3 regions of the Lapidilactobacillus salsurivasis genome follow, and region 1 is predicted to be linked to each of the others. Evidence: predicted binding sites of a transcription regulator. Region 1 holds the regulator's gene; each other region holds the start of a gene.
The links. Region 1 encodes HrcA, which represses chaperone genes, less so after heat shock. Its sites were predicted from a motif close to TTAGCACTCNNNNNNNNNGAGTGCTAA; they were not measured.
Positions count from the first base shown of each region.

Region 1 (3,277 bases):
TGGCTGTCGTTGAAGTAAGCAGGCACCGTAATGACCGCGTCTGTCACAGTTTCGCCAAGATAGTCCTCAGAGAATTTCTTGATGTACTGCAAGATCATCGCGGAAATTTCTTGTGGGGTGTATTCCTTGCCATTAGCTGAGACTTTGTAGCCAGCCTCGCCCATATGACGTTTGATCGAAGAAATTGTATCAGGGTTGGTGATCGCTTGCCGCTTGGCAACTTCACCAACTTGGATTTCACCGTCTTTGAAAGCCACGACAGATGGAGTCGTCCGATTGCCTTCTGGGTTTGTAATGATTTTTGGTTTGCCGCCTTCAAGGACTGCAACTGCAGAGTTGGTTGTCCCTAAGTCGATCCCAATAACTTTTGCCATATTGAATTACCTCACTTATTATTTAAAAATTAATTGACTTTGATTGAAACAAGTTCGCTCAACGCGGCTATTTGGCCACGATGACCATCGCTGGCCGGATCGTGCGATCTTTCAGGCAATAGCCCTTTTGCAGGACCTGATAGATCGTGTCCGCTGGATGTTCAGCGTCGGCTGGCGCCGTTTGCACGGCCTGATGATAATGAGGATCAAATGGTTCGCCGACCTGACCAACCGCGGTAATGGCGTTATCTTGCAAAGCTGCTTGTAGGTGATCCAGCACCATCGCCACACCCTTGTGCAGTTGCTGCGCTGATTCGCCTTCCACTTTAACAGCTAACGCCCGCTCCAAGTTATCCACCACTGGTAAAATCGCCGTGCCTAACTTTTGGGCCGCGTATTTCGCTTGGGTTTCGCGTTCTTTCTCATGGCGCGCGTGCATGTTCTGGATTTCAGCCTGGGCACGCAACCATTGATCTTGTAAATCCTCATTCTTCGCGGTTAGATCCGCCACTTTTTGTTCTAACACAGCCGGATCAGTGGCAATAACCTCTTTCAGATCTTCATCATTCAGATCCTCGATTACTTGCTTCACTGATTCTTGCTGCTTCGCCTTTTTGGCGGCTTTCTTACTTTCTTTAGCCTGTTTCGCCTGTTCTGCGAATTTCGCGTCTTTTTCAGATGGAAATTCAACTGGCTGCTCAGGTTGTTTGTTTGTCTTAGCGGACAAATCCGTCACTCCTTTGATTTAAACTAGCTATCATCGTGAAAATAGCCGTAATACTCAACTAGCTTCTTAACCAATTCATCGCTGAAAAGTTGTAACAACCCAATCAGTTGCGAATAGGGCATGCTGGTGGGCCCGAGAATCGCGATCACGCCATCCCCGTGCTGACCCACATGATACTTGGCCGTGATCAAACCATAGTCACTAAGCAGCGAATTATTGAATTCGTCGCCTAAGCGGACGGAAATCGGACCTAGAACTTGTTGCGGATCTTGCGGATTTTTCGCCGCGGCCAACTGATCCAGATCCAATAACGATGGCAAGATCGATTCCTTGTCAAGCAGTTGATACACACTCTTCAGCTGATCAAGATCGGTCGGTTGGGCGAAACTCAGGAGATTGGAACGACCACCCACATAGAAATGTTGCGAGGCCGCCCGCTTCAACACATCACCAAACAAATCGATAAAACCAGTCGAAGAATGCAAATATTTCGTCAACAATTGGGGAATTTCACTGGCGAGTTTTTGTTTCACGACAGCCAGAGGCAAGCCGACCAGTTGATCATTAATGATCCGGACGGCCTTCTCCAAATCGTCGGAGCTGATCAAATGCAACAACCGATAAACGCGACTTTCCACCGTCCCAGCGCTGGTCGCCAAAATGGCAATGATCTGATCATGACCCAACGGAATCACCCGAAACCCAGTTAACGTCACATTGGCGCTTTCCGGTCCCAGTGAAATCGTGGTGTAATTGGTCAAATTTGATAAAATCGTCGCGGATTGCTTGACGATCTCATCGATTTCATGATAATCGTGGTCAAAGTTCGCCGCGATTTTATCAAAAACCTGCGGCGAGACCGCGGTCGGTTGCAGCAAATGATCGAGATAATAACGATAACCAGCCGTTGATGGGATCCGTCCCGATGATGTGTGATTTTTCATGATCAACCCATCATCTTCCAGCGCCGCCATTTCATTACGAATCGTGGCGGAACTGATGTGGAACGGCAATTGACCCATCAATGTCTTGGAACCAACAGGCTGTCCTGTTTCGTTATAAATACGAACAATCTCTGCCAAAATCAGTGCCTGACGTTTGGTCGGCATAGTTATCACCTCTTTTTTAGCACTTGATTGTTATGAGTGCTAACAACACTATAAAATATACCAACCGCGGCTTTTAAAGTCAAGGAAACGCACCATTTTTCTTTAAAAAAACGTGAAATCAGACCGGGGACCGATGAGCTTCTCCGCCCTGATTGTCGATGGGACTCAACCCATGCTCAGACTAGATAAAGTAGTTTGCCCGCGGCTTGCGCTGCGCGTGGCGTTGGTGGTGGGCAGATGTGGTAGGGCTCCAGGTCGGGCTGGGGGTGGTGGAACGCTGCGGGCACGACTTGAAGCTTTTCGGAAGTGCACCGAAAATCTTCAAGCTCGGCCTTATTGTAGGCGATAAATCGCCAACAATAATATCGCGGCTGACTCACCCCCAGCCCGACCTTCCGCCAACGAGCAAACGAACCACCAACGCCACGCTCCGCTCCAGCCGCTCAACGTTATAACAGTCGTTTGAGCGCTCACGCCGATTGGCAAGCTATGGTCAATTGATAAGGAGCCACGCAATTGGCGACCGTGGTTAGTGGTCACAAGTTTTAAATTGGTGACACCAGGATAGTCTGCTTGATAAACCGGACTAGTTCTCAGTGAATCACCTGAATCGGTTTTTTTCCAACCAATGATTGTTTATGGAGCGGATAAAGATGTTCCACTTACGCAAAATGTCCCGACCTTCTAATCCAAATCCGTTGGCATTGCCGTATCACCCAAAAAGGTCATTTGTTCGACCGCGGCTTGCGCTGCGAAATTCGGGGTGAGCTCGCTGTGGGCGTCACTTTGAGCTTTTCGGAAAACCACCGAAAATCTCAAAGCTGAGCCTTGGTCTAAGTGGCAAAGCCACTAAGACCAATTTCACGGCGATCTCACCCCGAATTTCTCCGCTCCAGCCGCTCAACGTTTTAACAGCCGTTTGAGCGCTCACGCCATCTTGTAAGCTATTGTTAAATTGATGGGGAGCCACGCAACTGACGACCATGGTTAATAGTTACCAGCTTTAAATTGGTGACACCAGGATAGTCTGCTTGATAAACTGAGTCAAGTTCTTGATCAGTCCGTTG
Region 1 covers NZ_BAAABI010000002.1:10,158-13,434, reverse strand. The annotation lists gene dnaK (molecular chaperone DnaK) at 1-374, opposite strand, end outside; gene grpE (nucleotide exchange factor GrpE) at 442-1,101, opposite strand; gene hrcA (heat-inducible transcriptional repressor HrcA) at 1,125-2,210, opposite strand; gene ACYVSB_RS02020 (hypothetical protein) at 2,544-2,750, opposite strand; gene ACYVSB_RS02015 (hypothetical protein) at 2,895-3,017, opposite strand; gene ACYVSB_RS02010 (hypothetical protein) at 2,992-3,180, opposite strand; gene ACYVSB_RS02005 (hypothetical protein) at 3,161-3,277, opposite strand, start outside.

Region 2 (3,277 bases), on a different contig from region 1:
GCTTGATTTTCGGATGATCAAGATAAAAGTCGGCGACGCGGTCTTCGATCTGCTCCTGGATCACCCGCCGCAATGGCCGCGCGCCCATGGTCGGATCGTAGCCCAGATCGACCAACTTCTCCTTAACCGGTTCGGTAACGTGGATGGTCAACCCTTTATCCGCGATCATAGTATTGGTGTCGTTGATCATCAAATCGACGATCTTCATCAAGTTAGCCTTGGTCAATGAATTGAATTCGACAATGTCATCGAAACGGTTGAGGAACTCCGGCTTGAAGAAATCAGTTAATTTGTCCAAAACCGAATGTGTTTCGCCTGTGGCCGCGGCACCGAAACCAACATTGGCTTCAACATCACCTTGGCCGGCGTTGGAGGTCATAATAATAATGGTATCTTTGAAGGAAACGGTGCGTCCTTGCGAATCGGTCAAGCGGCCGTCATCAAGAATCTGCAGGAACATATGCATGACATCAGGATGGGCCTTTTCGATTTCATCAAGCAGGACTAGGCTGTAAGGATTCCGCCGCACTTTCTCGGTCAATTGACCGGCCTCTTCGTAGCCAACATAGCCAGGAGGTGACCCGATCAATTTCGAAACGCTGTGCTTTTCCATGTATTCACTCATGTCAAAGCGGATCATTGAGTCTTGGGAGCCAAACAGCTCTTGGGCCAATTGCTTGGCCAGCTCGGTTTTGCCGACACCAGTGGGACCAACAAAGAGGAAGGAGCCGATCGGTCGTCCGGATTTATTGAAGCCGATCCGATTCCGTCGAATCGCGCGGGCAACCTTGTCAACCGCTTGATCTTGGCCAATCACCTTGGCCTCCAGATCTTCTGACAGGTTCTTTAATTGCGCTTGTTCTTGCGCCCGCAATTCGCCAACGGGAATATGGGTCTTCTCTTCAACGATCTGTTCCATATCCTTCTCCGTGATCACAGGCCGATCACCATCGGCGGAGGCTTGGTTGTTCTTCATTTTGTTGAGCTTTTCGATTTGATCACGGAAGTAGGCTGCCCGCTCATAATCTTCTTGCTGCAACGCTTCTTGCTTCTGCGATTCCGCTGATTGGATCTTTTCTTCGATCACTTTCGGGTCAATATTGGTCAAAGTGAGATTCTTCTTTGAGCCGGATTCATCGAGCAAGTCAATTGCCTTGTCGGGTAGAAAGCGATCCTGGATATAACGCGCCGACAGGCTGACTGCCGCTTTGATCGCTTCCGCGGAATAGCGCACATGATGATAATCTTCGTAGCGTGGTTGTAAGCCCTTGAGAATCGCGACGGTTTCCGCTTGAGTCGGTTCATTCACCGTGACCGGTTGGAGCCGCCGCGCTAAGGCGGAGTCCTTTTCGATGGTCCGGTATTCATTCATGGTCGTGGCGCCAACTAATTGCAGTTCGCCGCGAGCCAGCGCCGGTTTCAAGACGTTACCCGCATCCATGCCGCCTTCAGCGTTACCGGCGCCGACGATTTCGTGGATTTCATCAATGAATAAAATAATATTAGGGTTGCGTTGCAATTCTTGGATCATTTGCTGCATCCGCTGTTCGAATTGACCGCGGACACCGGTTCCTTGAACTAAGGAAACCACGTCCAAGCGAATGATTTCTTTATTTTGTAATTTGGCGGGTACATCGCCATCGACGATCTTCTGCGCCAAGCCTTCGACAACAGCGGTCTTACCCACGCCGGCTTCCCCGATCAAAACCGGGTTGTTCTTGGTCCGGCGGTTGAGAATCTCGATCACCCGGGCGATTTCGCTATCGCGGCCGATGACCGGGTCGATCTTACCTTGGCGCGCTTGATCGGTCAAATTGACGCCGAATTGGGCGAGCACGCCATTACCCCGCCGATTGCCCCGGCCACCTTGGCCCGGTTGCGCTTGGGATGGGCGCTCTTGTTGCTGCTGCAAGCCAGCGTTGGGATCATTGCCTTGACCGCCAATTGCGCGTAACATATCGTTAAGGTCAGAAAAACCAAATGGATCTTGGGCCATACTTGAATTACCTCCTTGACCAACTTCATTTTTTAGTTGTTGATAGCAGTTTTGGCACAGGTCGATTTCCCGGCGCTGCCCATTAACCGTCGTATATAAATGAATCGTGGCTTCATTTTGATGACAATTTTGGCATAACATTGTCTCCATCACACCTTTCTGGATGTGTCGCTTCTGGTAAAAAAGGTCGGGCAAAGTTTGACCTTTGTTGACCTATGCTTGTATTATAGTATTAGCACTCTATGGGCACAAGTGCTAAGGCTTGTAATTCTGACCAAATTTTCATAAGCTTTAGATGGCACCTTGAACAAAGGGGTCTAGCTCTTAAAACTATTTTAAATCTTCAAAGACAAGGTGGGCAATCAAAATGACTTCCGATTATTCGCAGCAATTACAAGCGTTGGTCAATGGTGAGATATCGTCATTAACAGTGACAGAAAAGGACTTCATGAACTTCCGAAAAGCTTGGTTAGAGTTCCCGCAACGGAAAGAAATCGTGGGTGAAGCCAAGCGAAATGGTACAGTGATCTATCGATTTGATGAAAGCGGTAACGTTCAATAAATAAGCCGATTTTTGGCAGGTTAACGTTCAAAAATTCTTGTAGTATTTGGCAAAAAATGGTAGCATTTAGGTTGTAGCAAACAGCGTCCGAAAACGGACCTGTTTCACGGTTGTGTTTTTTAACGCAACCAAAAATTTTTTATTTATGAAGGAGCTCATTATAATGGAAAAACGCGATTTTCATGTTATTGCTGAGACTGGTATTCATGCTCGTCCTGCAACTCTCTTGGTTCAAACTGCTAGCAAGTTCAACTCAGACATCAACCTTGAATACAAAGGTAAGTCAGTTAACTTGAAGTCAATCATGGGTGTAATGTCCTTAGGCGTTGGTCAAGGCGCAGATGTTACGATCTCTGCTGATGGCGCTGATGAAGCCGAAGCAATCGTTGCCGTTGACGAGACAATGAAGAAAGAAGGACTTTCTGAATAATGACTACAACCTTGAAAGGGATTGCGGCTAGTGACGGCGTTGCAATCGCCAAAGCCTATCTCCTTGTTCAACCTGATTTGTCATTTTCGAAGTCTGCAATCAATGATGTAACGAAAGAAACCGATCGTTTGCAAAGCGCCATCGCTAAATCTAATTCCGAGTTACAACAAATCCGAGATATCGCAAGCAAAAGCTTGGGCGAAGAAGAAGCCCAAGTTTTTGATGCGCATATGATGATTTTAGCGGACCCTGAATTCACAGGCGCCGTCAAACAAAAGATCGAAGATGA
Region 2 covers NZ_BAAABI010000006.1:142,737-146,013, forward strand. The annotation lists gene ACYVSB_RS08925 (ATP-dependent Clp protease ATP-binding subunit) at 1-2,137, opposite strand, end outside; gene ACYVSB_RS08930 (hypothetical protein) at 2,364-2,558, shown strand; gene ACYVSB_RS08935 (phosphocarrier protein HPr) at 2,722-2,988, shown strand; gene ptsP (phosphoenolpyruvate--protein phosphotransferase) at 2,988-3,277, shown strand, end outside.
Region 2: the regulator HrcA is predicted to act here: its motif matches at 2,229-2,255, upstream of ACYVSB_RS08925 (ATP-dependent Clp protease ATP-binding subunit).

Region 3 (3,277 bases), on a different contig from region 1:
ACGATCATGGCGATTTGAAAGATCCGAAAACAATTTCATTCTTGGGCACCTGCTTACAAAAGTTTCAACGCTTCATTAAAATGACCGAATTTTTGAATCAACCAGAGGCTGAAGTGTTGCCACCAGAGGACTTGAAGGCCACCGGCACGATCGACACAACCATTCAAGGCGTCGATAAATCCGCGCCGGATTGGGTCGAACAAGCTTCCGAAGTTGCCCACGCCGTTGATGGCAAGACTTATGTTCGCTTGAATCGGGGGATCTTGACCGTCGACCAACTGAATTATTTCCTGGCCTCAATGCCCATGGAACTCACTTTCGCCGACAGCAACAACCAATTCCTCTACTACAATCAACAACCGGATACCGGCGAGAAAATGTTGGCCAGCCGCAACCCCACTCAACCTGGTAATCCCTTGATCAATTGCCACCCAGAACGAGCGCGGAAAAACGTGGAATGGGTCATCCAGCAACTGCGCCACGGCAAACAAGACGTGATTCGAATGCACGTGCCCACCCACGGACCGGACAAGTTCGTCGTCCACAATTATCAAGCGCTACATGATGAAACCGGCGCCTACAAAGGGCTCAACGAATACGTTCTGGACATTCAACCAATCATCGACTGGTATTTGCAACAAACTGGCCAGAAACTCGTTGGCGATGTGGACGCGGTCAGTGGCGCCTCGGAGAAATCCGGCCCAACTAAACCAGCAGTCGACGGCGTTTCCGGCGCCTCGGAAAAGGCTGCCACGCCTGCCAAGCCGGCAGTTGATGGTGTTTCGGGCGCTTCGGAAAAGCACTGAGTTATATTGCGCTCCTGATTGCTGATGTAGGTGGGTGTTGCGGATCTGCTGGGTTTGGTGGTGACGCAACCGCCTCAGGACGTTTGTCGTGGCTGGAACGCAGTGGGCATCGTTTGAAGCCAATCCGCAAGCCCAGCGGCTTGTCTTCAAATCGAGCCTTATTCTAATTGATAAATCGCTAAGAATAATCTCACCGCTGAGCCACACGTCCTGAGGCGGTTGCTAGGCAGAATTGAGCCTATCTGCAATCAAAGTTGGATATCTGAAAAAGTGTTTTTGCAAGTGTGGTGGTCAAAACCCATCACACTTTTTTTGTGGTACGGCAATGCCAACGGATTTGAACTAGTTGGTTGGTACAGGTTGCGTTGGTCGAACATCTTTACCAGTTCCCTGAATAATCTTTGAGTGAAATCGATCGATTCAGCTGATTCATCAAGATCATGTCCTAGTTCATCAGACAGACTATACTGGTGTCACCAATTTAAAGATTTTGACCACTAACCACGACCGTCAATTTCGTGGATCCCCCTCAATTGGCCATAGCTTGCCAATTGGCGTGAGTGCTCAAACGGCTGTTATAACGTTGAGCGGCTGGAGCGGAGAAATTCGGGGTGAGATCGCCGTGTCGTTATTCTTAGCGGCTTTGCCGCTTAGAATAAGGCTCAGCTTTGAGATTCGCGGGCTTTGCGAAGCTCAAAGTGACGCCCACAGCGAGCTCACCCCGAATTTCGCAGCGCAAGCTGCGGGCATCATCTTATACTTTCAAAAAAAGCGATGGAAAACCGACATTATTATGCCAGTTCGCCATCGCTTTTACTTATCTGCCAGTGTGAAACTCATTAGTCGATCTTGATTTGGTGATCGCTACTGATTTCTTTGTTTTCCTTAGGCAAGGTAATCTTCAAAACACCATTTTCATAGTGACCTGAGATCGCGTCCGCCTTGATCTTAGGCAAGCGATATTGCCGTGAGAAACTGCCGTAACTCCGCTCGCTCATCAAGGTGTTGCCATCTTTGTCGGCGTCATCCGTGAAACTGTCCTTCTTGCCGCTGATCGTCAAAATATCGTTGTCATAACGCACTTCGATATCTTTCTTATCCAAACCAGGAAGATCAACAGTCACTTGATAATCATGCTTGGTTTCCTTGATATCCGTCTTTAAATCGTTCGGTTCGGACATGCCATAGAACGCACGCCCGAGATTGTTAAAGAAACGGTCATCATTAAACCAATCATTGAAACCTCCAAATAAATCATTACGACGGTTATTCATTAAGTCATTTGCCATAATTCTTTACTTCCTTTCTTCAACCTTCAAAACCCATTATAATCACTTTTTGGTTGGTTTCAAGAATTTAGCACTCTGAATATCTGAGTGCTAAAAAGTAAGTGGGAATACCCCTGTCTAGGCATTCCCACTTACTTAGTAGGTCATTCATTTGGTGTGACTGTTACTGGCGGCTGGCCCGTGGCTGAGTGACGCGCCGGAGCTCAACGTTCGTCCGCGTTGAATTTCTCTAAAACTTCCGAGCGTTTCTCACTGGGGATCTGGGTCAGGTATTGGTCGCCACCGTTCCAAATGCCACCGCGAGCTTCGGCGGCGTCCATCACCAATACAAACGCGCTGGGGTCGATCTCATGAACCAGACCAAGGAGTTGGTGGTAATCGGGATTTTCCACGATGACCATTAACATTTCTTTGTCGTGCCCGGTGTAGCCGCCCGTCACGTTGAAAATCGTGAGCGCCTTCCCCAGCAAACCCAGCTTGCCTTTGATCTTATTCAGATCCGCATCGCTCATAATGTAAATGACTTTCTTGCGATCGAAGCCTGTTTCAATGAAATTCATCACGATCGTGGTCAGGATCTGCGACGTGACCGCCAGGACCATCACTTCGAAGCCGGCGACGAACACGTTCAGCAGGCAGATCACCCCGTCGATCAGCAGTAAGGAGGTGGATGTTTTCAGCCCCCAATATTTCTTGATGATCAGTGGTGGCACTGTGGTTCCGCCACTGGAAGCGTCGATTTGGTAGAGCATTGAGATGCCCACCGCGAAAATCGACGCGCCCACGATCACGGTCAAGAGTGGGTCTTTGATCAATTTGATCTGCGGGGTCAACGCCAAACAAACAGGCAAAATGAAACTGCCCAGGGCGATTTTCAAAACGGTTTGCTTGCTTAAGAAAATCCACGCCAGGATCAACATGAAAATATTGATGATCAAAACAACCAATGACAGATTGAATCCAAAGGCCGCTTCCAGCAGGATCCCGATCCCGGTGGCGCCGCCAGAAGCGATATTGTGGGGCGCGTAGAACATATTGATACTGATGGCAATGATTTCCAAAGCTACCAGCATGACTAAGAATTGCGCCCACTTCGAACGAACAAATCTTGACATCAAAGCACTTCCTTTTCTGAAAATTTATCTAGTCCGCCCTCAGCGTTTCGCCGATTCGGACCTAAGA
Region 3 covers NZ_BAAABI010000003.1:211,679-214,955, forward strand. The annotation lists gene ACYVSB_RS05070 (NAD(P)H-dependent oxidoreductase) at 1-806, shown strand, start outside; gene ACYVSB_RS05075 (hypothetical protein) at 895-1,020, shown strand; gene ACYVSB_RS05080 (hypothetical protein) at 1,297-1,659, shown strand; gene ACYVSB_RS05085 (Hsp20/alpha crystallin family protein) at 1,646-2,095, opposite strand; gene ACYVSB_RS05090 (YitT family protein) at 2,299-3,210, opposite strand.
Region 3: the regulator HrcA is predicted to act here: its motif matches at 2,163-2,189, upstream of ACYVSB_RS05085 (Hsp20/alpha crystallin family protein).